Regions from separate parts of the Shewanella sp. MR-4 genome, predicted to be linked through region 1. Evidence: predicted binding sites of a transcription regulator. Region 1 holds the regulator's gene; each other region holds the start of a gene.
The links. The regulator sigma-54, encoded in region 1, starts transcription at its own class of promoters, with help from an activator protein. The targets are predictions, from matches to a motif close to GTTGGCACGNNNNTNGNNT.
Positions count from the first base shown of each region.

Region 1 (7,459 bases):
GACCGCAGTTATCGATGAGCAAAACAAACTCGTGGGTATCTTTACCGACGGTGACCTGCGCCGCGTTATCGATGCCCAAGTCAACCTACGCACCACGCCGATTGCCGATGTGATGACGCGAAACTGTGTCACAATTACTGAAAACGTTTTAGCGGCACAGGCGCTGCAAGTGATGGATTCCAAAAATATCAACGGCCTGATAGTGATAGATAAAGACAATCATCCTGTCGGTGCGCTCAATATGCTCGATATGGTTAAAGCGGGAGTGATTTAATGCCACAGCAAGGTTTTTATGGCCCCATCAGCGACGATGTTTGGCAAAGGGCACAAAAAATTAAACTGCTGATCTGCGATGTGGACGGAGTGTTTTCCGACGGCCGCATTTATTTGAGCAACTCGGGGGAAGAACTCAAAGCCTTCCACACCCGCGATGGTTATGGCGTGCGCTCATTATTGACCAGTGGTTTTAATCTGGCGGTTATCACTGGCCGCCAGTCTAAAATTGTCGAAAACCGCATGACGGCACTGGGTGTAACCCATATTTATCAGGGCGTAGATAATAAATTCGTCCCCTATGAAGAGCTGCTGTCGCTCTACAATGTCACCCCAGAAGAAGTCGCCTATATCGGTGATGATATTGTCGACTTGCCGGTGATGAATGTGGTCGGCCTTGCCGCCTGTGTTGCCGATGGTCATCCCTATGTCCGCCAACATGCCCATTTTGTGACTCACTTAAATGGTGGCCACGGTGCACTCAGGGAACTCACGGATCTGCTCTTACTGAGCCAAAATAAGTTCACTTCCGCCCATGGGATGAGCATATGAGTCGTGTGACCCTCGCCATTATCGCCTTTTTTGGCACTGCACTGGTGCTATATTGGCAAGTGCAGCAAAAACGCGGTGGCGATACGGATGACAGCTTGAATGTCAGTGACAGACCCGATTACATTATCGAAGATCTGCGCAGCATTGAATTTAATGAGCAAGGGCAAGTTAACAGTCGCGTCACGGCAAAGCACATGGAACACTATGAGCTGAAAAACCAAACCGACTTTACTGCTCCCGTCTATCTTGTCTATCCCGACCAAGGTAAAGCAAAATGGCAGATCCGAGCCGACCAAGGTCGACTCAACAAAGATACCGGCAAGGTTGTATTAGAAAATAATGTTATTATCGATGCCATCAGCCCTGGTGAACCCATACAGACATTGTCCACCAGTTTTTTAGAACTCGATCTCAACACTATGATAATGACCTCTGACCGCATCATTTACGTCACAGGGAAAGATTTTAATATTCAAGGGCAAGGCCTTTATGCCGACCTTAACGCGCAGGAAGTGAAATTGACCAGTCAGGTAGTAGGAACCTATGAAGCAAAATAACATATTACTTGCCGGCCTAATGCTGATGACAAGCATGAGCGCCTTCACCAAGGTCGGTGACTTACAGCAAGAAGTTAAAATTAAGGCCGTCAGCCAAACTGCGGACATTAAAAACAATCAGATCATTTTCTTCGGCCCCGTAGAAGTCACCCAAGGTTCGATTAAAATCCATGCGGATCAACTACGTGCGTTTTCTGCCGAAGGGGACAACAGCAAGATTTTAGTGGCAACGGGTAATCCTGCGACCTACAGCCAGATCCTCGACGATGGGCGTCCAGCTTCTGCCAGCGCCAAAGAAATTCGCTATGAAATGGCGACTCGCACCTTGACCTTAACCGGCTCAGCCACCCTAGACCAAGCGGGTAGCCAAGTGACGGGGAATCTCATCCGCTACAATATTATTCAGCAAAAACTGATCGCTGAGAGCACGGGTAGCGGTGATGATCGCGTGATTACCATTATTCAGCCTGACAACTATCAGGAAGAACTCAAGAATCAGCCCACGGACAAACCTGTGAAAAAACAGGACTCTCAATGACCCAAATCACCTTAAAAGCACAGAATCTCGCTAAGAGTTATAAGAGTCGTCAGGTTGTGAAAGATGTCAGCCTGACGGTCAAAACGGGTCAAGTCGTCGGCCTACTCGGCCCAAACGGTGCGGGTAAAACCACGACCTTTTACATGGTCGTGGGTTTAGTGAAAAGCGATAAAGGCCATATCTTTATCGACGATGATGATTTAACCGCCGATCCCATGCATCTGCGCGCCCGCAAAGGCATTGGTTACCTGCCACAGGAAGCCAGTATCTTTCGCAAGCTGACCGTGCACGACAATATCATGGCGGTGCTGCAAACCCGTAAAGAGCTCAATCGCGATCAACGCGAAGAAGAGCTGGAACACCTGTTAGAAGAGTTCCATATCACCCATATTCGCGACAGCCAAGGCATGTCGTTATCGGGCGGTGAACGTCGCCGCGTCGAAATTGCCCGCGCCTTAGCGGCCAATCCAAAGTTTATTCTGCTCGATGAACCCTTCGCAGGTGTCGACCCGATTTCGGTTATCGACATCAAGAAAATCATCGAACAACTCAAGAGCCGAGGCCTTGGGGTACTGATCACAGACCACAATGTGCGCGAGACCTTAGACGTCTGTGAACATGCCTACATTGTCAGTCACGGTAATCTGATAGCCGAAGGAACTCCCGCAGAGATCTTAGACAATCAGCAAGTTAGGGCTGTGTACTTAGGTGAACAATTCAGGCTATAGTTACTTAAACAGAGCCAATTAGCCTTGAATTTTGGCTTAATAAGCGCCATCAATATGATAACAAGCGGCCTAAATTCACAATAATAACGTAGGGATCAGCGGTAACATGAAAGCGTCACTCCAGCTCAAACTGGGTCAACAGTTAACCATGACGCCACAACTTCAACAGGCCATTCGTCTGTTGCAATTGTCGTCATTGGAACTGCAGCAAGAGATCCAGCAAGCCTTAGACTCTAATCCTCTTCTCGAGCTGGAAGAGGAGCAATTTGACGCGCCTACCGAACGTAAGCAAGATATCGCCGATACCGACTTTAGCGAAACGACGGCTCAGCCACAGGAACAAGACAATTCCACCGTGGATATTGCCGAGTCGTTGACCAAAGAATCCCTGCCCGAAGAACTGCCCATGGACACCACTTGGGATGAAGTCTTTACCGCATCGCCAAACTCAGGTTCTGGTGCTAGCCGTGAAGATGATATGCCCTTTCAAGGGGAAACCAGTGAAGGCCTGTACGAACATTTAGAATGGCAGAAAAACCTTACGCCCTTCTCTGAAACCGATTTAGCCATCGCCACCGCAATTATTGATGCCATCGACGATCAGGGATATCTCACTCAAAGTACTGAAGATATCCTCGAGGCCATGGGCAATCCAGAGATAGAACTGGATGAAGTCGAAGCCGTGCTCAAGCGTATTCAACACTTCGACCCCGTTGGTGTCGCGGCAAAGGATTTAAGCGAATGTCTGCTTATCCAACTCTCCCATTTTTCGCCGGACACCCCACACCTCGAAAACGCCCGCATGCTGATCAAAGATCATTTAGATCTGATCGCTGCCCGCGACTTTAGATTATTAATGCGTAAGACCAAACTCAAAGAGGACGACTTAAGGGACAGCATAGCGCTGATCCAAACCTTAAACCCTCGCCCCGGTTTACTCATCACCCCTGTCGATGAAGAATATGTGATCCCCGATGTATCGGTATCGAAGAAAAACGGCCGTTGGGTGGTCGAATTAAACCCTGACTGCATGCCAAAAATCAATGTTAATCAGCAATATGCAGCCATGGCGCGCAGCACCAAAAGTCAGGCCGATAGCCAATTTATTCGCGGCCATCTGCAAGAGGCTAAATGGTTTATCAAAAGTCTTGAAAGCCGCAACGAAACACTGCTCAAGGTGGCAAACTGCATAGTGCAATATCAACAGGGTTTCTTCGAATACGGTGAAGAAGCCATGAAACCTATGGTCCTGAACGATATCGCCGAGGCGGTCGAGATGCATGAATCCACCATTTCACGGGTGACGACGCAAAAGTACATGCATACCCCAAAGGGACTTTTTGAACTAAAATATTTCTTCTCAAGCCACGTCGGGACTGATGATGGCGGTGAGTGCTCATCCACGGCAATCAGAGCCTTCATTAAGAAACTGGTTGCAGCGGAAAACCAGAAAAAACCATTAAGCGACAGCAAGATGGCGCAACTTCTGGCAGAACAGGGAATTAACGTTGCGCGCAGAACCATTGCGAAGTACCGAGAAGCGATGCTTATTCCCCCTTCCAATCAGCGTAAAAGTTTATAGCCTACAGTGGAAATCGGAGGACGTTTATATGCAAATAAACCTGAGTGGACACCATATCGAGATTACCGAATCGTTACGGGCATATGTTGAGGAAAAGTTTTCAAAACTTGAACGTCATTTCGAACAGATCAATAATGTGCACGTTGTGCTCAATGTTGAGAAAATGCAACAAATTGCCGAAGCGAGAATCAACCTCACCGGTGGTGAAGTCTTCGCGACTTCAGAGCATGCAGATATGTATGCTGCCATAGACGTCCTGATTGACAAGCTTGATCGTCAGGTTATTAAACACAAAGAGAAGTTAACAAAACACTAGCAATGGAACTTCGTACCATACTGCGGCCGGAGTGCACAACCTGCGCCACTCCGGGCAGTAAGAAAAAGGTACTGGAACTCATCAGCGACTTAGCCGCTGCCCAGTACCCCACCCTCTCATCTCAAGAGATCTTCGAAAGCCTAGTGGCGCGCGAAAAGATGGGGAGCACAGGTATAGGTAACGGCATCGCCATCCCACATGGTCGATTAACCGATATAACACAACCCATAGCCATATTGGTGAAATGTGAGGAGCCGATAGCCTTTGATGCTATCGATAAACAACCTGTCGACATTTTATTTGCTCTGCTGGTGCCTGCTGACCAATGTCAACAGCACTTAAGCACTTTGTCCTGCATGGCTGAAAAGCTTAGCGACAAACAAATATTGAAGCAATTGCGCAAGACGCATGATGAAACGGAACTCTATCAGGTAATCACTGGATGAAACTGGTCATAGTGTCAGGGCGCTCAGGCTCAGGCAAATCGGTCGCACTTAGAGTGCTTGAAGATCTCGGCTATTATTGTGTCGATAATCTCCCCTTGCCGTTGATTGGCAGCTTACTCGAACAGCTCAAGGGCAGTAACGATCTCGTCGCCATCAGCGTCGACGTGCGTAATCTGCCGGAGCAAGACAAGGTACTCGTCAAACAGCTCACAAGCCTGCCCGAGGGCACTGAACTCACCAGCTTCTTCTTAAATTCCAGCGATAAAGTACTGCTAAAGCGCTACAGCGAGACTCGGCGCTTACATCCCTTATCTAAGAGCCGAGTATCACTGCAAGAAGCCATCAAACTTGAAGGCAAATTGCTCGAGCCCCTGTCACAACAGATGGATCACTACATAGATACCTCGAATCTGAATATCTATGAACTCAGCGACCAAGTGCGGCAAATCCTGCTTGGCAGTGTCGATAAGGAACTGGTGATCAACTTCGAGTCCTTCGGTTTTAAGCATGGTATGCCAACCGAAGCCGACTTTATGTTTGATGTGCGCTTTTTACCCAATCCCCATTGGGAACCCGAGCTGCGCCCTCTCACCGGCTTAGATGAACCCGTTGCCGAGTTTTTAAATCGCCAGCCGCTTGTCAATAAGTTCATCTGGCAAATTGAGAATTTACTCGAGACTTGGTTGCCTCACTTAGAGCGTAATAACCGCAGCTATCTGACCATCGCCATCGGCTGTACCGGCGGTCAACACAGATCAGTTTACGTGGCCGAGCAACTGGCTAAACGCTTTAGCAACGGTAAACACAAAGTGAATGCCCGCCACCGAGAGTTAAGCCATGCCAAAGCTTGAGCGCCAAATCACCATCTGCAATAAACTCGGTTTACATGCCCGCGCCGCGACAAAGCTCGTGGTGTTGGCCTCAGAGTTTGATGCCAGCATTACGCTGATCCAAGGTGAAAAACAGGCCTCTGCCGCCAGTGTTTTAGGGCTACTCATGCTGGAAACGGGTATGGGTAAAACCATTACCCTGATTGCCGAAGGTCCAGATGCGGAGCCCGCGCTCAATGCCATTTGCGCGCTTATCGACGCTAAGTTCGACGAAGCCTGCTAATTGCCTCGACATCTCATCTCAATGCACCCTACCGTTATTCAGTACCCTGTTTGGTTTTGATTTCAGCACCTTATACCAGTAAAACACATTTGTGACTCGACGCCCTCCCGTGCGCTCAATTACAATATACTGCTGCGCTTTGGCTTAAGTCCTTTGGCTTAAGTTCTCAACAGCCAAACGCCCCATCCACTGTCGCTACCTTGGAGGAAACATGCCTGTAGAAGCCTCAGACAGCTTACAAGTCGAACAACGTCTCGACCAACTGAGCCATGCCCTCAATAGCGGTATGTTTGTGCATGTCAGGCAAATGCTGCAAAACATGGCGGCGTCAGATATCGCATTGATTCTAGAGTCCTCGCCCCCTAAGGCACGGCAAGTGTTATGGCAACTTATCGATCAAGATCAGCTCGGGGATATTCTCGATGAACTCAGTGAAGAGTTAAAAGATCCGCTTATCCGCGCTATGAGCCCAGAGCGAGTCGCCAAAGCCACCGCCAGCATGGATACGGACGATCTCGCTTATATTCTGCGAAGCTTGCCGGATACCGTCTATAAGCAAGTATTGCAGTCAATGAGTCTGCAAAACCGCCAGCGGGTCGAGCAGGCGCTCTCCTACCCCGATGAAACCGCGGGCAGCTTAATGAACACAGATACTGTGACCTTAAGACCCGATGTAAATATCGATGTGGTACTGCGTTATTTGCGCCAACGGGGCAACCTGCCCGACACCACTGACACCTTATACGTGGTGGATAAGCACGATCGCGTACTCGGCGGGGTAAAGCTTGCGGATCTGCTCACCTGCGATCCCAATACTCATATCAGCAGCATTATCGATACCGATATCGAGAGCATTCCCGTGGGCATGTCCGACAGCGAAGTGGCGCAACTTTTCGAGCGCCATGACTGGGTATCGGCGCCCGTGGTCGATAGTGAGGGCAAGTTACTCGGGCGTATTACCATCGATGACGTGGTCGATGTTATCCGTGAAGATGCCGAACATTCCATGATGGGGATGGCGGGGATGGATGACGATGAAGACACCTTCGCCCCTGTGGTAAAGAGTACCTTACGCCGCTCACTCTGGTTGACGATTAACCTGTTTGCCGCCCTGCTGGCGGCCTCTGTCAGCAATATGTTTGAAGGCACAATCGAACAATTCGCCACGATTGCGATTTTAATGACGATTGTACCGAGCATGGGCGGGGTCGCGGGCAATCAAACCTTAGCCCTAGTGATCCGCGGGATCGCCTTAGGCCATATTGGCCAGAGTAACGCCCGCTGGCTGATTGGCAAAGAACTCGCCATTGGCTTTTTGAACGGCCTCATGTGGTCGATTTTGGTGTTTATCGCG
Region 1 is NC_008321.1:778,498-785,956, reverse strand. It holds gene SHEWMR4_RS03540 (KpsF/GutQ family sugar-phosphate isomerase) at 1-274, shown strand, start outside; gene kdsC (3-deoxy-manno-octulosonate-8-phosphatase KdsC) at 274-825, shown strand; gene lptC (LPS export ABC transporter periplasmic protein LptC) at 822-1,382, shown strand; gene lptA (lipopolysaccharide transport periplasmic protein LptA) at 1,369-1,920, shown strand; gene lptB (LPS export ABC transporter ATP-binding protein) at 1,917-2,648, shown strand; gene SHEWMR4_RS03515 (RNA polymerase factor sigma-54) at 2,755-4,230, shown strand; gene hpf (ribosome hibernation promoting factor) at 4,259-4,546, shown strand; gene ptsN (PTS IIA-like nitrogen regulatory protein PtsN) at 4,549-4,992, shown strand; gene rapZ (RNase adapter RapZ) at 4,989-5,843, shown strand; gene SHEWMR4_RS03495 (HPr family phosphocarrier protein) at 5,830-6,105, shown strand; gene mgtE (magnesium transporter) at 6,317-7,459, shown strand, end outside.

Region 2 (7,459 bases), 2.3 Mb from region 1:
ATTGGGGTTAAAGGTAAATCAGCTATCAGTGATGGCATTAATGTCGTCTACAAGATGGAGTTTGGCGTAAACAATACCTCTAATCGGGCGAATGACTCCAGTAAAGTATTCTCGGCGAGAAATACTTATCTGGGCGTAGAAACGGCCTACGGCACCTTGCTTGTCGGTCGAAATGATACGGTTTTCAAAACCGCCGAAGGTAAAGTCGATATTTTTGGTACGACCAATGCGGATATTAATCAATTAGTCTCTGGTCAGACGCGTAGTGCCGATGGTGTTTGGTATTACTCGCCTAAGTTATTCGGCCTGATGGATATCAACGCGACTTATTTATTACAGGATAACTATGGGGCTGATAATGAGTTGTATGCCTTAAGTACCACGCTGGGTGATAAAGACCTTAAAAAGAACCCTTATTATTTTGCTGCCGCCATTAATAAAGGGATCGCCAATATCGATGCCTATCGTTTTGTGACCCAAGTTAAGCTGGGTGACATGAAGCTGGGTGGGATTTTCCAACATACCGAAAGTTTAAAATTTTCCAATATGGAAGGTGACTCCTATTTTATTAACGCAACCTATGACCTATGGGGAGCGACATTAAAAGCGGAGTACGGTCAGGATAGTTCGGGTTTGGGTGGCTATTTCTCTAAACTCGTTGGCCCAAATGAGCAAATAACGGACGTGGATATCAGTCAATTTACCCTTGGCGCGGATAAGAAACTGACCAAATCGACCCGCGTTTATACCCATTTTTCTATGTATGAAGGCGAGTATCAAATGTCTGGCATAACCCAAGACATTGGCGACGATAAGGTTATTACTGTCGGTGTTCGCTACGTTTTTTAACCCGTTAAATAAAGCCGAGCGCGTTGAGTGAATCGCACTCGGCTAACTTTCCAACTTAATGGCGCAGTCGAGGTGATTAAATTGGCCAATCTATATTTAATTAGTCAGGGAGACGCAACAGAAGAATTCCAACCAGCAGTCGCTTCTCAACCAATGTTGTCCAGTCTTGGGGAGGTGCATGTGAATATGCTGGCACATTCCTTAAGGGGGATTCGTTTTGATATGGTATATTCTTGCTCTTCACCATTATCGATAGAGACAGCTGAAATATTAAACAGGGACCGAAAGCGCGCTTTCTCTGTGATCAAGCGGTTAGCCCTAGCGGATTTTAAATCCGACTTTGAAATTAATGGTGAATGCTTTGATTTATCCCTGTGCATTTATACCATGATGGCGCAATCCCGCAGATTTTGCTCCTCCATCCATGCTCAATTGAAAATAGTCGAAAAACGCCTATTAGAGATTGTCGAAAATATCGGCGCATTATACCGAGGCAACGTGCTAATTGTGATGGAGCCTTTAATGGTGAAATTGTTAATTAACCATTTTTTAACGGAACAAAATTCTGAAACTAAATGGAATACGATTCGTCCAGCCAGTTTGAGTATCTTACATTCCGATGCCAAGGGATGCCATTTGATCCTCAATAACGATATTTCCCATTATCAATGTAAAAGCGTTGCCTAAGGCATTGGCAAAGTTAGTTTATTGTAAAAATACACATTCATCTCTTTAAATGATTTTTAGGTTATTAAGTTGATTAAAAAAACGATTTATTTATTACGTCATGGACAAACGCAGTTTAATGCAGAGTTACGCTTGCAGGGACATTGTAATTCACCCCTTACCGAACTCGGTCAATTACAGGCGCAAACCGTTGGCAGCGTGCTTAGTGAGTATGTTCAACAGGCAGAAGACTGGGCATTTTATGTGAGTCCATTAGGGCGAGCGGTACAAACCGCTGAAATCATCTGCCAACAAATTGGCTTTCCCGTTGAGCGTTTACAAAAAGATGAACGTTTAAAGGAGCTGGGTCTGGGTGATTGGGAGCAGGTACGCGTTCCCGATATCAAGCAAAATCAGCCAGAGTTAAATGAATTAGCCGACTGGTATACCTATGCGCCGAATGCGGAGTCGTTTGCCAGTATCAGTGAACGCATTCAAGATTGGCTGAAGGATCCCGCCGTTCCAGAGCGAGTGATCATCGTATCCCATGCGCTGTCAGGCGCCGTGTTCCGCGGGATTTATGCCAATCTGGATTACCACGACCTGTGGGCGCAAGAGATGCCGCAGGATGCCTTTTTCAAGCTTGAAGATGGCAAAGTTGCAAAAATTCAATGCCTGTGAATGTCGGAAGCAAGATTAGCTGAACTAAACCTGACAAATCGCTAAAAAGTGTTAATTTTTACATTTTTCCCGCTCCGCTTTAACTCAGTATCTGTAATACTGCTCCGACATTCAGGTGAAATTGAGTGATGTGGAAAGCGCATGTAAAGCGCGCATTGGGGGAGCGGATGAGTATGTTTGTCAAATTAACCATAGCGGCGACTGTCCTTGTTCTCAGTATTCTTGCTGCGGGCATTTATCGTTTTAACATGACCAATGATGATATCTACATGGTCATGGAAGATGGCCAAGTGTTGCAATACGATGAGGCCATGGCGCAGGCCGATGCTAAGGCTAAAGCTAAAGAGGCGGCATTATCCTCAAGCGAAGATGCCATCGAATCTGTGGTGCCAAGTGAAGCAAAACCGGTGGCGAATGCCTCTGAAGTGATGCTTAAACTTTTCAGCTTAAATACGGCGAATCCCTTTGAAGTAAAGCTACCCGATAGCCAACTGCCCGTGGTATTGACGCACTTTATTAAAATCAAGCAAACGGAATTTGCCTTGGGGGATTATCAACAAGGTGATGAAAAGGGTCGGGTATTTCTCGATTATCTGCGGATAACGCCGCTTAACTTTGATCCTGCATTAGAGCCTGATACCCAAAGCGATGCGCCATTACAGGACGATCCTAAGCAGCAGACCATGCCCTTCGTTGCGCCTTATATAGTGACTAACCAAGGTTCGGGTGTGTTTTGGTACCTCGGTCTGTTCAGCTTAGATTATGGACAAAATCGTTTGCAGCACCTGGGCAGTGTATTTATTGGCGATCGCATCGAGGTGGAGAGTATCGAACCTGTGTATCCCTTTGAGGCGCCATATAAAGTCGCCATTACCTATCGTGATAGGGCGGCCGGCCAACCCATGGCAGAGGAGCCTAAGGTGACTAAAACCCTTGAAATCGGTGTGAGTGAGTTGGAAATAAAAGCGCTGAATTAGGTTTATATCTGGGCGTATGCTAAGTTAATTTTACCTCAGCTGCGGCTGAGGTATTTATTTCACCTAGCAGTTTTTATAGCTAAGATTTTGAGATAAAACATAAAATTAAAACAAGGAGTGTGTCATGGAAATGACCAAAGTCACGGGCAAATTTGATGTTAAGCTCAATCCCGAGAGTGCCTATGCCACAGGCGTGGGCGGTGTGAATCTTGGCAGAATGACCTTAGATAAAACTTTTTATGGTGAGCTAGATGCCCGTAGCCAAGGGGAAATGCTCAGTGCAATGACCGCGGTAAAAGGCTCGGCGGGCTATGTGGCGATAGAGCAAGTGGTGGGTAAGCTGTGCGGCAGACAGGGCAGTTTTGTGCTGCAACATTTTGGCATTATGACCGATGGGCAAAACCGCTTACACCTTGAGGTTGTCCCCCATTCTGGCGCGGGTGAACTCGTTGGGTTATATGGCACTATGGCGATAAGCATCGAAAATGGTCAACATTTTTATGAATTTAGCTTCTGCCTCGAACAGGAAGCCGAAGCCTAAGGTACGATTAACATAACATCGCGCCAATAAAACAAAACCAGCCGAAGCTGGTTTTGTGGTTTTTGCCCGAGTGACTAATACCAACAGCTGAGTTATCAAGAGCTGAATTAGCAAGGGCTGAATGTCAGGACCATTATGAGGTTTTGACTTTGATTTTATCGACGACCTTTTTCACATCATCGGTATTTTTAGCAATGGTCAGGGCTAATTGACGCTCGGCGTCGCTAGCCACTTCACCCTGTAAGGTCACTACGCCATCGGCAACATCGACGTTAATTTGGGTGCCCGATACGTCGGTCGAGAACAACAGACGGGTTTTTACGACCGTTGCGACCTTAGAGTCGGTTAAGGTCTTCACCACCTCATTGGTGCCTTCGTCTTCTTTCATCACGGTTAACTTGTTATCGACCCCTTTTACACCATCTAAGCTTTTGATGAGCTCAGCGGCGAGCGCCTTATCGACACTGCTCTCCACTTGACCGGTTAAGGTGACATGGCCGTTTTTCACGTCAGTCATAATGTCAAAGGAGTTAAGGTTAGTATTGAGCAACAAAGTCGTTTCGGCCTTGCCATCGAGCCAAGCATCTTTGGCATCGTCTTTCCAATCCTGTGCGGCGGCCACATTTAAACTGATAGAACCGACAAGTAAGGTGGTTAAGGCTAAAGTTGTCGTGTTTTTCATAATGATATCCTCCGTTGTTATCTCGAAGGAACTAAAGCGTGAATCGTGCCAACATTCTTATCCTACTGATTTTAATTAGAATAAATCGGATTTGTGACCTGTTTTAGGTGTTTGACTTAATCGGCAAATCGGCGCTTTTTACCGACAAAATGTAAATATTACCGAGGGTGATTAAGCTTTTTGGCTTAAGTGTGATAGGCGTTAAGCTCAAATAGATCGCAGGCAACAAAAACGCGGCTCAGTTGGCCGCGTTATTGGATGGTATTGCCGCCTTACAGGGCTTGGCTACGCAGGTGTAAGGTATCCAAATGGATTTGTAGCCAGGCAATATCCTCGGCCAATTGGCTGATTAACCTTGGGTGATTGGCCTTTTTAATTAACTGTTTGAGGTGATTAAGGCGCTGACGCTCAAGCTCACAGAGTACGGCGAGGGCATCGGCGAGTTGCTGTTTAATAAGTAAAGCATCGACATCGACATAGGGCCGAGTCTGCGACGGCGGCACTGAGTGCGGGCCTATGTGCGAGCCCATTTGTTGTAATGTTTGGGCGAGCAATTGCTTAAATCGTGCCTGCATCCCTTGGTATGTCTTGATTTGGGCAATAAAAATGCGTTTTAGGCTGTAGTCATCGACAGTGGTATTGGCCCGAGTATAAAAATCCACGCCGGTTTGGGTCAGCTCGATTAACTCATTAACCAGCTTAATATCGGCGCTCAACTCGGTCTGATGTTGCGCAACATTAGACGTCATAACGACCTCCTGTGGTAGTTTGGGCTGCTCCGCCGACACGGATTGCCCAACATTTTATGGAAATTTCAGTTTCATTCAGCTTCTATGCATATTTCGTTCACTTTTTAATGATAAGTTAATGACTTGATTTAACTGATGATATTTATCCATTGTCGCCAGTGCCTCGCATATTATCGGCAACTCTTACCGTTGAGATTGTTAAAATTTCACGGCTGGCATACAGTGGTGCTTCATTCACAGGGAGTGGCACAAGATGATCCGACCAACGCTTTTCTATCATCTACAGGACGTCGAGACCGAGCAGGCATTAGTGCAGCTCGAGGGCGCGCAGACCTACAACAAGCTACGCAGTACCGATGATTTATCTTGGATTAGTCAGCTGGAGGCCAATCGTATCGATGTGGCGATCATTGAGCTGCCCCGTCTAAGCCGTGAGGATTACTTAGCCTTACTCGAGTCCAGCGCCATTGCGGATGTGGAGTTTATTTTCCTCTCCGATGGCCTACCGAATCCTCATCTCGATAAACTCTTATCCAAATACGCGGGCTACCATTTCCGTAAGCCCATCGATATGTCGTTGCTGTGCGAAACCTTAGCGGATTTTGCCCAGCATCTGGTTGCCAACACTTCGACGCGCATTCGCCCCTTTGCTAGCGAATTAGACCAATATGGTCTGCTGGTGGGTTCCTCGTTACCTATGCACCGTTTGTATCGCACTATCCGCCGCGTGTCGGCCGCCGAGAGCAATGTGTTGATTATCGGCGAGAGTGGCGCAGGTAAAGAACTGGTCGCCAATACCATTCACTTAGCCAGCCCGCGGGTGAATAAGCCTTATATTGCGATTAACTGCGGCGCCTTGAGCCCAGAATTGGTCGATAGTGAACTCTTCGGCCATGTAAAAGGCTCTTTCACTGGTGCGAATCGTGATCATCAAGGGGTATTTGAGCAGGCCGAAGGCGGCACCTTATTCCTCGATGAAGTCACCGAAATGCCCCTAGAGCATCAAGTTAAGCTATTAAGAGTGCTTGAAAATAATGAATATCGTCCCGTCGGTAGCCCTAAGGTGCTCAAGGCCAATGTGCGTATTGTGGCGGCGACAAACCGCGATCCTTTAGTGGCGATAGAGCAAGGACAATTGCGGGAAGATTTGTACTTTCGCTTAGCGCATTTCCCCATTCAAGTGCCGCCATTGCGGGAGCGCGGGGAAGATATAGTGGGACTTTCGAAGCATTTTCTGGCCTATCGCAATGCGGCGGAAAAACAGAGCAAAGCGTTCTCGCCCTCAAGTTTAGAGGCGATTGCGGCCCACACTTGGCCTGGGAATGTGCGCGAGTTAAAGCATGCTATTGAGCGCGCTTATATTCTGGCGGACCATGAGATTACCCCTGAGCATTTACAGCTTACGCCCAGTTTGGAAAAAGAGACGACTGCGGAGGAAAATGTAGTGATCCCCCAAGGTATGCGCCTTGAGGAGCTAGAAAAAATCGCCATTTACCAAGCGCTTGAAACGAGTCTGGGCAATAAGACCGACACCGCCGAGCAGCTTGGGATCAGCGTTAAAACCCTCTATAACAAGCTCAGTAAATATGAGCAGGAGTCAGACGTTCAAACCGTTGTTGATGCCGTTAGCGAAGATTCCGTTAGCAATAGCGTCGCCAAGTAGTAACCTACATTAAATGCCTGAAAATAAGCTAATACATTGATTCAGCTTTTGATTCAGAGTTTGATTAAGAGTTGATTTTGAAAGTGTTAGCTTATTTTTGACTCTAACTGCGGTTCAGCATTTTGCGCTTGATAGGGCACAAACACCTTCAAAGAGGCGGGCAGGATATCGATATTGAGTTCCTCCGGCTCACAAATCTCGCCATCAATCACATACTTGCATGGGGGCTGACTGCTGATCTTCACCTTTTTCGCGTGGGCATGTTTCACTTTACCCGTGTTGGCCGAGGGCGCAGAGTCGCTATTGGCGGCCTCTTTAATCCAGCCGGTAAAAGCCAGTTCAGCCAAACTGATAAGCTGTTCATTTGGCTCATTATTTGAATCTAACCAAGTGATATCCAACAAGCCGTCGGTCATATTGGGTTCGCCCTTACCTTGGGCGAGTAAGCTGGTAAAAGGTGCGGCATTGGCAACCACTAGGCTGTGGGTTTGCACTGTCATTGGGGTTTGGTCATCTAAAGTCAGCTGCAACTCGAGGTTGGTGTCGGTGTTCACCGCGCGCCACAAACCATCGAGGTAGGCGAGTTGGCCGAGGGCATTTTTACGCTCGCGGCTCGCCGACTCAATCATTTGCTGCTCAAACCCAATGCCG
Region 2 is NC_008321.1:3,191,706-3,199,164, reverse strand. It holds gene SHEWMR4_RS14085 (porin) at 1-849, shown strand, start outside; gene SHEWMR4_RS14080 (histidine phosphatase family protein) at 931-1,536, shown strand; gene SHEWMR4_RS14075 (histidine phosphatase family protein) at 1,606-2,196, shown strand; gene SHEWMR4_RS14070 (hypothetical protein) at 2,364-3,173, shown strand; gene SHEWMR4_RS14065 (DUF3224 domain-containing protein) at 3,298-3,714, shown strand; gene SHEWMR4_RS14060 (BON domain-containing protein) at 3,848-4,396, opposite strand; gene SHEWMR4_RS14055 (hypothetical protein) at 4,669-5,145, opposite strand; gene SHEWMR4_RS14050 (sigma-54 interaction domain-containing protein) at 5,399-6,808, shown strand; gene SHEWMR4_RS14045 (diacylglycerol kinase family protein) at 6,895-7,459, opposite strand, start outside.
Region 2: SHEWMR4_RS14060 (BON domain-containing protein) is a predicted target of sigma-54. The motif match lies at 4,431-4,449, and genes of this name have one in related genera.

Region 3 (7,459 bases), 610 kb from region 1:
AATTGCCAGAGTTGTTCTTCCACAGGTTTTTGACCGGGCCAGCCCGCAATCGCGCCATGTCTTGCTAATACGCGCTTAACATTGCCATCGAGGATCGGATGATGTTGCCCAAGTGATAGGGATAACACTGCACCTGCTGTCGAGCGGCCAATACCAGGCAGCGCTAACACTTGCTCAAAGTCTGTTGGAAATTGCCCTTGATACAAATCGCGAACCATCTTAGCGGCTTTATGTAGATTGCGAGCCCTGGCGTAATAACCAAGCCCAGTCCAATGATGCAGTACTTCATCATCCGGCGCGTTAGCGAGGGTTAACACATCGGGGAAACGTGCCATAAAACGCTGGTAATAGGGGATAACAGTCGCTACCTGAGTTTGTTGCAGCATAATCTCTGAAACCCATACGCGATATGGGGTTTTATCTTGCTGCCAAGGGAGGGTTTTACGACCGTGGTTGTCGTACCAATTAACGATACGTGTAGCAAAGGTGGCTGTAGATTTCATCGGCGCAGTGTAGCGGGAGATTGGTTGGCAAACAAGTAACACCCCATCGAAAAATCGGCCTAGATTCGCTCTCTAGGATAATCTTGTTATACTTCGCCTCCATTAGTGCTTGCACTGTAAGTTGAACTTTGGATAATGCCCTTCTTTTTAGATGGTGTTGTCCACGAGACGAGGCAAAAATGAGCGAAGTCACTACCGCTGAATTTAATGAAGAAGGCAAGTATCTGCGTAAGATCAGAAGCTTTGTCCTAAGAGAAGGTCGTTTGACTAAAGGTCAAGCGCAAGCCATTGAGACTCAGTGGCCAACAATGGGCTTAGATTACAGCCCAACACCATTAAACCTGACCGAAGTATTTGGTCGCGAAGCCGATACCGTACTGGAAATCGGTTTCGGCATGGGCGCCTCTTTAGTACAAATGGCACAAGAAGCTCCAGAACAGAACTTTATCGGTATTGAAGTCCATAAGCCTGGCGTGGGTTCATGCTTAAGTGACGCTGCCGCTGCTGGGGTGACTAATCTTCGCGTGTATCACCATGATGCAATGGAAGTGTTAGAACATGCTATCGCCGATGGCAGCCTTGCGCGCGTGCAATTGTTCTTCCCTGATCCGTGGCATAAAAAGCGCCACCACAAGCGCCGTATCGTGCAGGCGGAGTTTGCTGAGCTTATTCGCCGTAAACTGAAGATTGGCGGCGTGTTCCATATGGCGACCGACTGGGAAAACTACAGCGAACATATGCTGGAAGTGATGAATGCGGCCAATGGTTACAAAAACCAATCCGCCGATGGTACCGTGGTGCCGCGTCCAGATCATCGTCCACTGACTAAATTTGAAGCCCGCGGTCATCGCCTCGGCCATGGCGTGTGGGATCTGATGTTTGAGCGTATCGCTTAACATCTTTTATGGTTTTTATTTTTTAACACAACGGGGAAAATCACTATGGCAAAGAATCGTAGCCGTCGTTTACGTAAGAAAATGCGCGTTGATGAATTCCAAGAGTTAGGTTTTGACATTACTTGGACCTTCGATGCATCTGTCTCTGAAGCCGATATTGATGCAACAGTCGATAAGTTTATCGATGAAGTCATTGAAGCCCGTAAGTTAGGTTTCCACGGCGGTGGTCATATCGAGTGGGAAGGTATTATTGCGACCCAAACTATCGGTAAGTGCACCGAAGAAGATGTTGCTGCAGTGAAGGCTTTCTGGGCGGGTCAAAAAGTGACTCAACTTGAAGTTAGCGATCTGTACGATATCTGGTGGAGTTAATGCCAGAACAGGCGTTATTAGAGGAAGTGGTCGACAAAGTTCGGCCCTTGCTCGGCCAAGGAAAGGTTGCTAATTACATCCCTGCGCTCGCCAATGTTGATGCTGGTAAACTGGGCATTGCCGTAACCACGATTGACGGTGAAACCATAGGCGCAGGCGATTACCTTGAGCCATTTTCAATTCAAAGTATTTCTAAAGTTTTCAGCTTAACCTTAGCGCTAACTTTATATGAAGAAACCGAAATTTGGAGCCGCGTCGGCAAAGAACCCTCGGGACACTCCTTCAATTCATTAGTCCAAGTTGAACTCGAGCGGGGTAAACCTCGCAATCCCTTTATTAATGCTGGCGCGTTAGTTATCGCTGACTTATTACAGAGCCGTTTAGGGGCGCCTAAGCATCGGATGTTGGAATTGGTCAGGGCGCTGAGTCAAAACGATAAAGTCTGTTTCGACAAGCAAGTGGCTGATTCTGAATATCAGCATAGTGCTCGCAATGCGGCCATCGCTTATCTGATGAAATCCTTCGGTAATTTTCAAGGCGATGTCGATACAGTGCTGCGCACTTATTTTCATTATTGCGCCTTAAAAATGAATTGCGCCGACCTATCGCGGGCGATGTTGTATTTAGCCAACCGCGGTAAAACCTTAGATGGCACTGAGCTTATTTCGCAGGTACAGACTCGGCAATTAAATGCCCTGTTAGCAACTTCTGGCTTATATGACGGCGCAGGTGAGTTTGCCTATCGTGTTGGTATGCCTGGTAAAAGCGGTGTTGGCGGCGGCATTATTGCGGTGATCCCCGGGGAACTCTCGGTCTGCGTTTGGTCACCCGAATTAGATAATCAAGGTAACTCCCTCGCAGGGACGGCGATGCTTGAGCATCTCAGCCAGCGTCTCGGACGTTCAATCTTCTGATTTAACTCTTTTATTAGCACTGTTAGGCTAAATATTAGTGAAATTTACTAATCTGCTCTCGGTGCTAATTTTTATAACTTCATAATAATCATGTTGTTACAAAGTTGGCACATCTTCTGCTATTCATCTTTTAGCACGTTAGCTTAGTCGAATTCCTCAGATTAAAGGATGAACAACAATGAAGATAAATACACTATTAACCGGAGTGGCATTATCGGGTGTTATTTTAAGCGCTTCTGGCTTGCAATCAGCACAAGCGAAAACCGAGCCGCAAATCGATGAGCGTTGTGAGGTTTCTCTTAACTATGATGTGAGAGTCGAACCGAAAAAATTAGTGATGAGCGAGAAGGGCACCGAGAAGTATCGCATCGAGGTCGACAAGTTATACGTTGAAGGCAAGCAGGTAACCTTAACCGACAAACAGAAAAAGCTGGTTAGCCAGTATGCCGATGAGGTGTCGACTCAGGTTCCTGAGGTCATTGAATTAGTCAACGAAGCGGTTGCACTGGCCTCTCAAGCTGTAAGTATGGCATTAACACCACTGATGGGCGATGCGGCTGGCGCTAAGTTTGATGAGATGATGGCGGGCGTGCAGAAGCGTGTTGATACTGTAGCCTACAAGCAGGGCGATAGTTTTTACCTTGGTGCGACCGAAGAGTCGATGCAAAACACCTTTAACGACGAATTTGATAAGGAAATGGAGCAAATCGTACAAAACTCCATTGGCACCTTGATGATGAATATCGGCAGCCAAATCCTTGCGGGCGACGGTGAGTCCTTCGAAGCTAAGATGGACGCATTCTCACAAAAAATGGATAGATTAGGCGATGATATTGAGCAGCAAATTGAATCCCAATCTAAGGGGATTGAAGCGAAAGCCGACCGTTTATGTGACCGTTTTGAAAACCTGCTGGTGCTTGAGAATCAACTGCGTAAAGAAGTGCCAGAGTTAGCCCCCTATGTGTTGACTCAAAACACTCACCATGAATTACGTGAATAGTGATCTGCAGAGTAGTTTAAAACCTACACTAGTTGGAGTCAGGTAATGTCGACCTAACTGACACCATAAATACAGTGATATAAATGAAAAAGCCCCAGTACGTTAAGTGTCTGGGGCTTTTTCTTGATTCATTTTAGCCAAGCGGAATGATATTAATCTGATTGCTTGCGGCTATTTACTATGGAATATTACATTCTAAAGACTAATGTTTGGTATACTCTTAAAATATAATGAAAAGCTGGCAATTCAGTCAGATATAACACTCTACTTTAGCGGACTTTTTCGGTCTAAATCTCTACAACGAACCCAATTGCTGTGAGATATTAAGGCATTGAGGGATGCTTCAAGGCATTTGTGCTGCATTCCTATGCTATTCCGAAAGTTAATATCACTGTCGAAACTGCTTAAGGCGACTTTCCATGTTAGAACTGTTAGAACCTATTGCGATTTTTACTCATGTGGCCAGAGCTGGTAGTTTTAGTGCCGCCGCAAGAAGGCTTGGGATCTCTAAATCTAAGGTCAGTACGCAGGTAGCCGATCTCGAACATAGACTCGGTGTTCAACTGATCCAGCGTACCACTCGAAGCTTAAGTCTGACTGAAGCTGGACATTTGTTATATCTGCAAGGTGAAGAGTTGCTTCGCGATGCCGAACAGGCCATTGCTAGCGTGCATAACTTAAACGATGCCACCCGCGGCGTGTTAAAGGTGGGTATTTCCCAGTCCTTTGGTGCTATGCATATCATTCCCGCGCTGCCATCATTTATGGAAAAACATCCTGAGCTCGAGCTGCAAGTCAGCTTATTAGATCATAAGGTGGATGTAGTCAGCGAAGGTTTAGACCTATTGTTAACTATGTCTGAGCAGCTTCCCTTGGGTATGGTGGCGCGTCCTTTGATGAAGTGTCAGTTCCTACTCGTTGCCTCACCTGATTATATTGCTAAACATGGCGAACCGTCGCGTCCAGAGCAGTTGGTCGACCATAACTGCTTGGTGTATCAAGGTGAGTGGCATGAGCACAGCATGTGGCAGTTTAAAAAGGGCGATGATTACTGTGAGATAGGTGTCTCTGGTAACTTCAGAGTGGATAACGCTCCCGCTTTAAAATCAGCTGCGATCAGTGGCTTAGGGGTTGTCTATCTTGCTAGTTATTTGATGGAAGATGAAATCGCTAAGGGCACATTAGTGCCGCTGCTGAGGGACTGGCAACTGACTCATCATTTACCGCTACAGGCCGTTTATCCACGCCGTAAACACTTAGCTCCTAAGGTGAGTGCCTTCATTGAGTTTATTAAAGACCATATTGGTAATCCGCCTTATTGGGATATTCCCTATGCGGAACTCTTCAGTGAACGTCAGTAATTTTGGAAACATTGTTCTTAAAATGCGGTTAATGCGAATTAAGAGAGTTTGTTCTTGTTAAAATTTGAATAAAATCAGTATTTTGGCTTTATGCTGGTTTGTATTTTAGTTTGATTTTTTAGAGTTTGCTAAAGCTGATTTCCTGATAGTGTATTGAAGTCTGTTCTTAAATGAATACAATGGGTGCCAGATGATTCGGAATGACCTGAGTCCTACGCTCTTATTGGAAATGACCCCTTTCGATATCAGTGTACAGGTTGGCAGCAATGCAGTTTCGAATCACAGCCAGCAGAAGTTTGCGAACTAAAACAATGTTGGCTTTTAAACCATCATCCTAGTTTTTGGTTTACCTCAGCTCATTAGGCTGAGGTAATTTTTTTCTGATGGTTGAGTGCGCAAAACGAGTTTTGTCTCTCTGTACCCTAAAGTCACACCGAGTGTTAAGTGCTTATGCTTAATACATTAAATATAGTGACCCACAGTGAGATAGGGTTTTATGACCAAGCCGGTGATAAATCCAATAAAAAAGCCACTTGATAGTGGCTTTTTTATTGGCTGCGATTTAACGATGTTATTCGCAACGGCGTTCAAGGGAGGCTAGCGTTAGCCTCCCAAGGTTTTATGCTTAGGCTTTGTTAACGCTGGCAATCCATTGATCGACTTGCTCTTCTAGCACATCCAAGGGCAGTGCCCCGTTAGCCAAGACTAAAGTATGGAAATCCCGGATATCAAACTGATCACCCAGTTGTTTTTCCGCCTTGTGTCTCAGTTCGAGTAACTTAATCATCCCAACTTTATAGGCTGTGGCTTGAGATGGCATAACAATATGACGCTCTACCATTTTCTTCGCATCGGATTTTGCGTTAGGAGTATTATCGACGTAATAAGCTATCCCTTGTTCGCGGGTCCATTTCTTGGCGTGGATCCCTGTATCGACCACTAAACGACAAGCTCGCCATAACTCCATCGCCAGTCGACCAAAATCGGAGTAAGGGTCAGCATATAAGCCCATCTCCTTCGGGAAAGATTCACTGTAGAGTCCCCAACCTTCGATATAGGCGGTATAGCCACCGAACTTACGGAACTTAGGAATATCCTTTAGCTCCTGTGAGATAGCGATTTGCATATGGTGGCCAGGGATCCCTTCGTGGTAAGCCAGTGCTTCCATCTGGTATTTAGGCATGGCTTTCATATCGTAGAGGTTGGCATAGTAGCTGCCAGGGCGAGAGCCATCGGGCGCTGGTTGTTCATAGAAGGCTTTACCCGCGGATTTTTCCCTAAAGGCTTCAACCTGTTTGACTATCATGGCTGCCTTTGGCTTGACCTTAAAGACTTCATCCAAGCGTGAGCGCATATTATCGATAAGCTTGGTTGCATCGGCTAAGTATGCTGCCTTGCCTTCGGCGGTATTTGGATAATAGAACTGTGGATCATCGCGCATAAAGGTGAAGAACTCTTGCAAGGTGCCGTTAAAATTCACCTTTTTCATAATGGCGCGCATTTCATTATGGATGCGTTCCACTTCGGCAAGACCAAGTTGATGAATTTCATCCGCCGTCATGTGGGTAGTGGTCGTGCGTGCAAGAGCATTGTTATAAAACGCCTCGCCGTCGGGGAGTTTCCAAACACCATCGCGGGTATCGGCCTTGGCTTCTAAGGTTTTGATATAGGCGATAAGCGTCTTGTATGCAGGCTCAACTTGTGAGACGAGTGCTTTTTCAGCGTCGGCAATCAGTTGGGCTTTTTCTGCCTCGGAGATACTAAGTGCATTTACTTTTTTGCGAAAATCTGCCAACAGGGCACTGTCTTCGCCTTTATCGAAGGGGGCGCCTTTAATGATGTTTTGACTGTCAGAAATCACGTAACCGAACACAAATTTAGGGGCAATAATACCTTTATCTGCGCGGATCTCGAGCGCCTGTTGCAGTTGGCTTAAGCGTTTGGGCACGCCATTTAAGCGGCTGATATAGGCCTTAGCATCGCTGACATCGGTGATCTGGTGTTGATTAATCAGGAAGGAGGCTATCATCGAGTGGCCACCATGCATCTGATTCACTGGGTAGTTATGGTAACGCCACTGATAGTCTTTGATATCGTTATTCAGGTTTTGGGTGAGTAACGTCAGGCTTAGGCGAGTTTGTGGATCAAGCTTACTCGCATCCAGTTGATTCACTTCGGCTAGCTGTTTCTTGGTTCGCGCCAACTCACGGGCATCCGCTTCATCGCCAATGTCGTCCCACTTATCATAGTCCTGCTTAATGCCCATATAGGTTTGCGCAATGGGGCTTGCCATGATGTTTTCTATGAAGATGGTTTCAAACAAGGCGTTGGCTTTTTCTGACTCGCTTTGTGCGGCAACACTGGTACTGGCCACATTATGTGAGTCACTTAAGGTAGGCACCGCATAGGAGGG
Region 3 is NC_008321.1:1,383,952-1,391,410, forward strand. It holds gene mutY (A/G-specific adenine glycosylase) at 1-503, opposite strand, end outside; gene trmB (tRNA (guanosine(46)-N7)-methyltransferase TrmB) at 683-1,399, shown strand; gene SHEWMR4_RS06225 (YggL family protein) at 1,445-1,771, shown strand; gene glsB (glutaminase B) at 1,771-2,685, shown strand; gene SHEWMR4_RS06235 (YggN family protein) at 2,864-3,685, shown strand; gene SHEWMR4_RS06240 (LysR family transcriptional regulator) at 4,105-5,046, shown strand; gene SHEWMR4_RS06245 (DUF885 domain-containing protein) at 5,672-7,459, opposite strand, start outside.
Region 3: SHEWMR4_RS06235 (YggN family protein) is a predicted target of sigma-54. The motif match lies at 2,789-2,807, and genes of this name have one in related genera.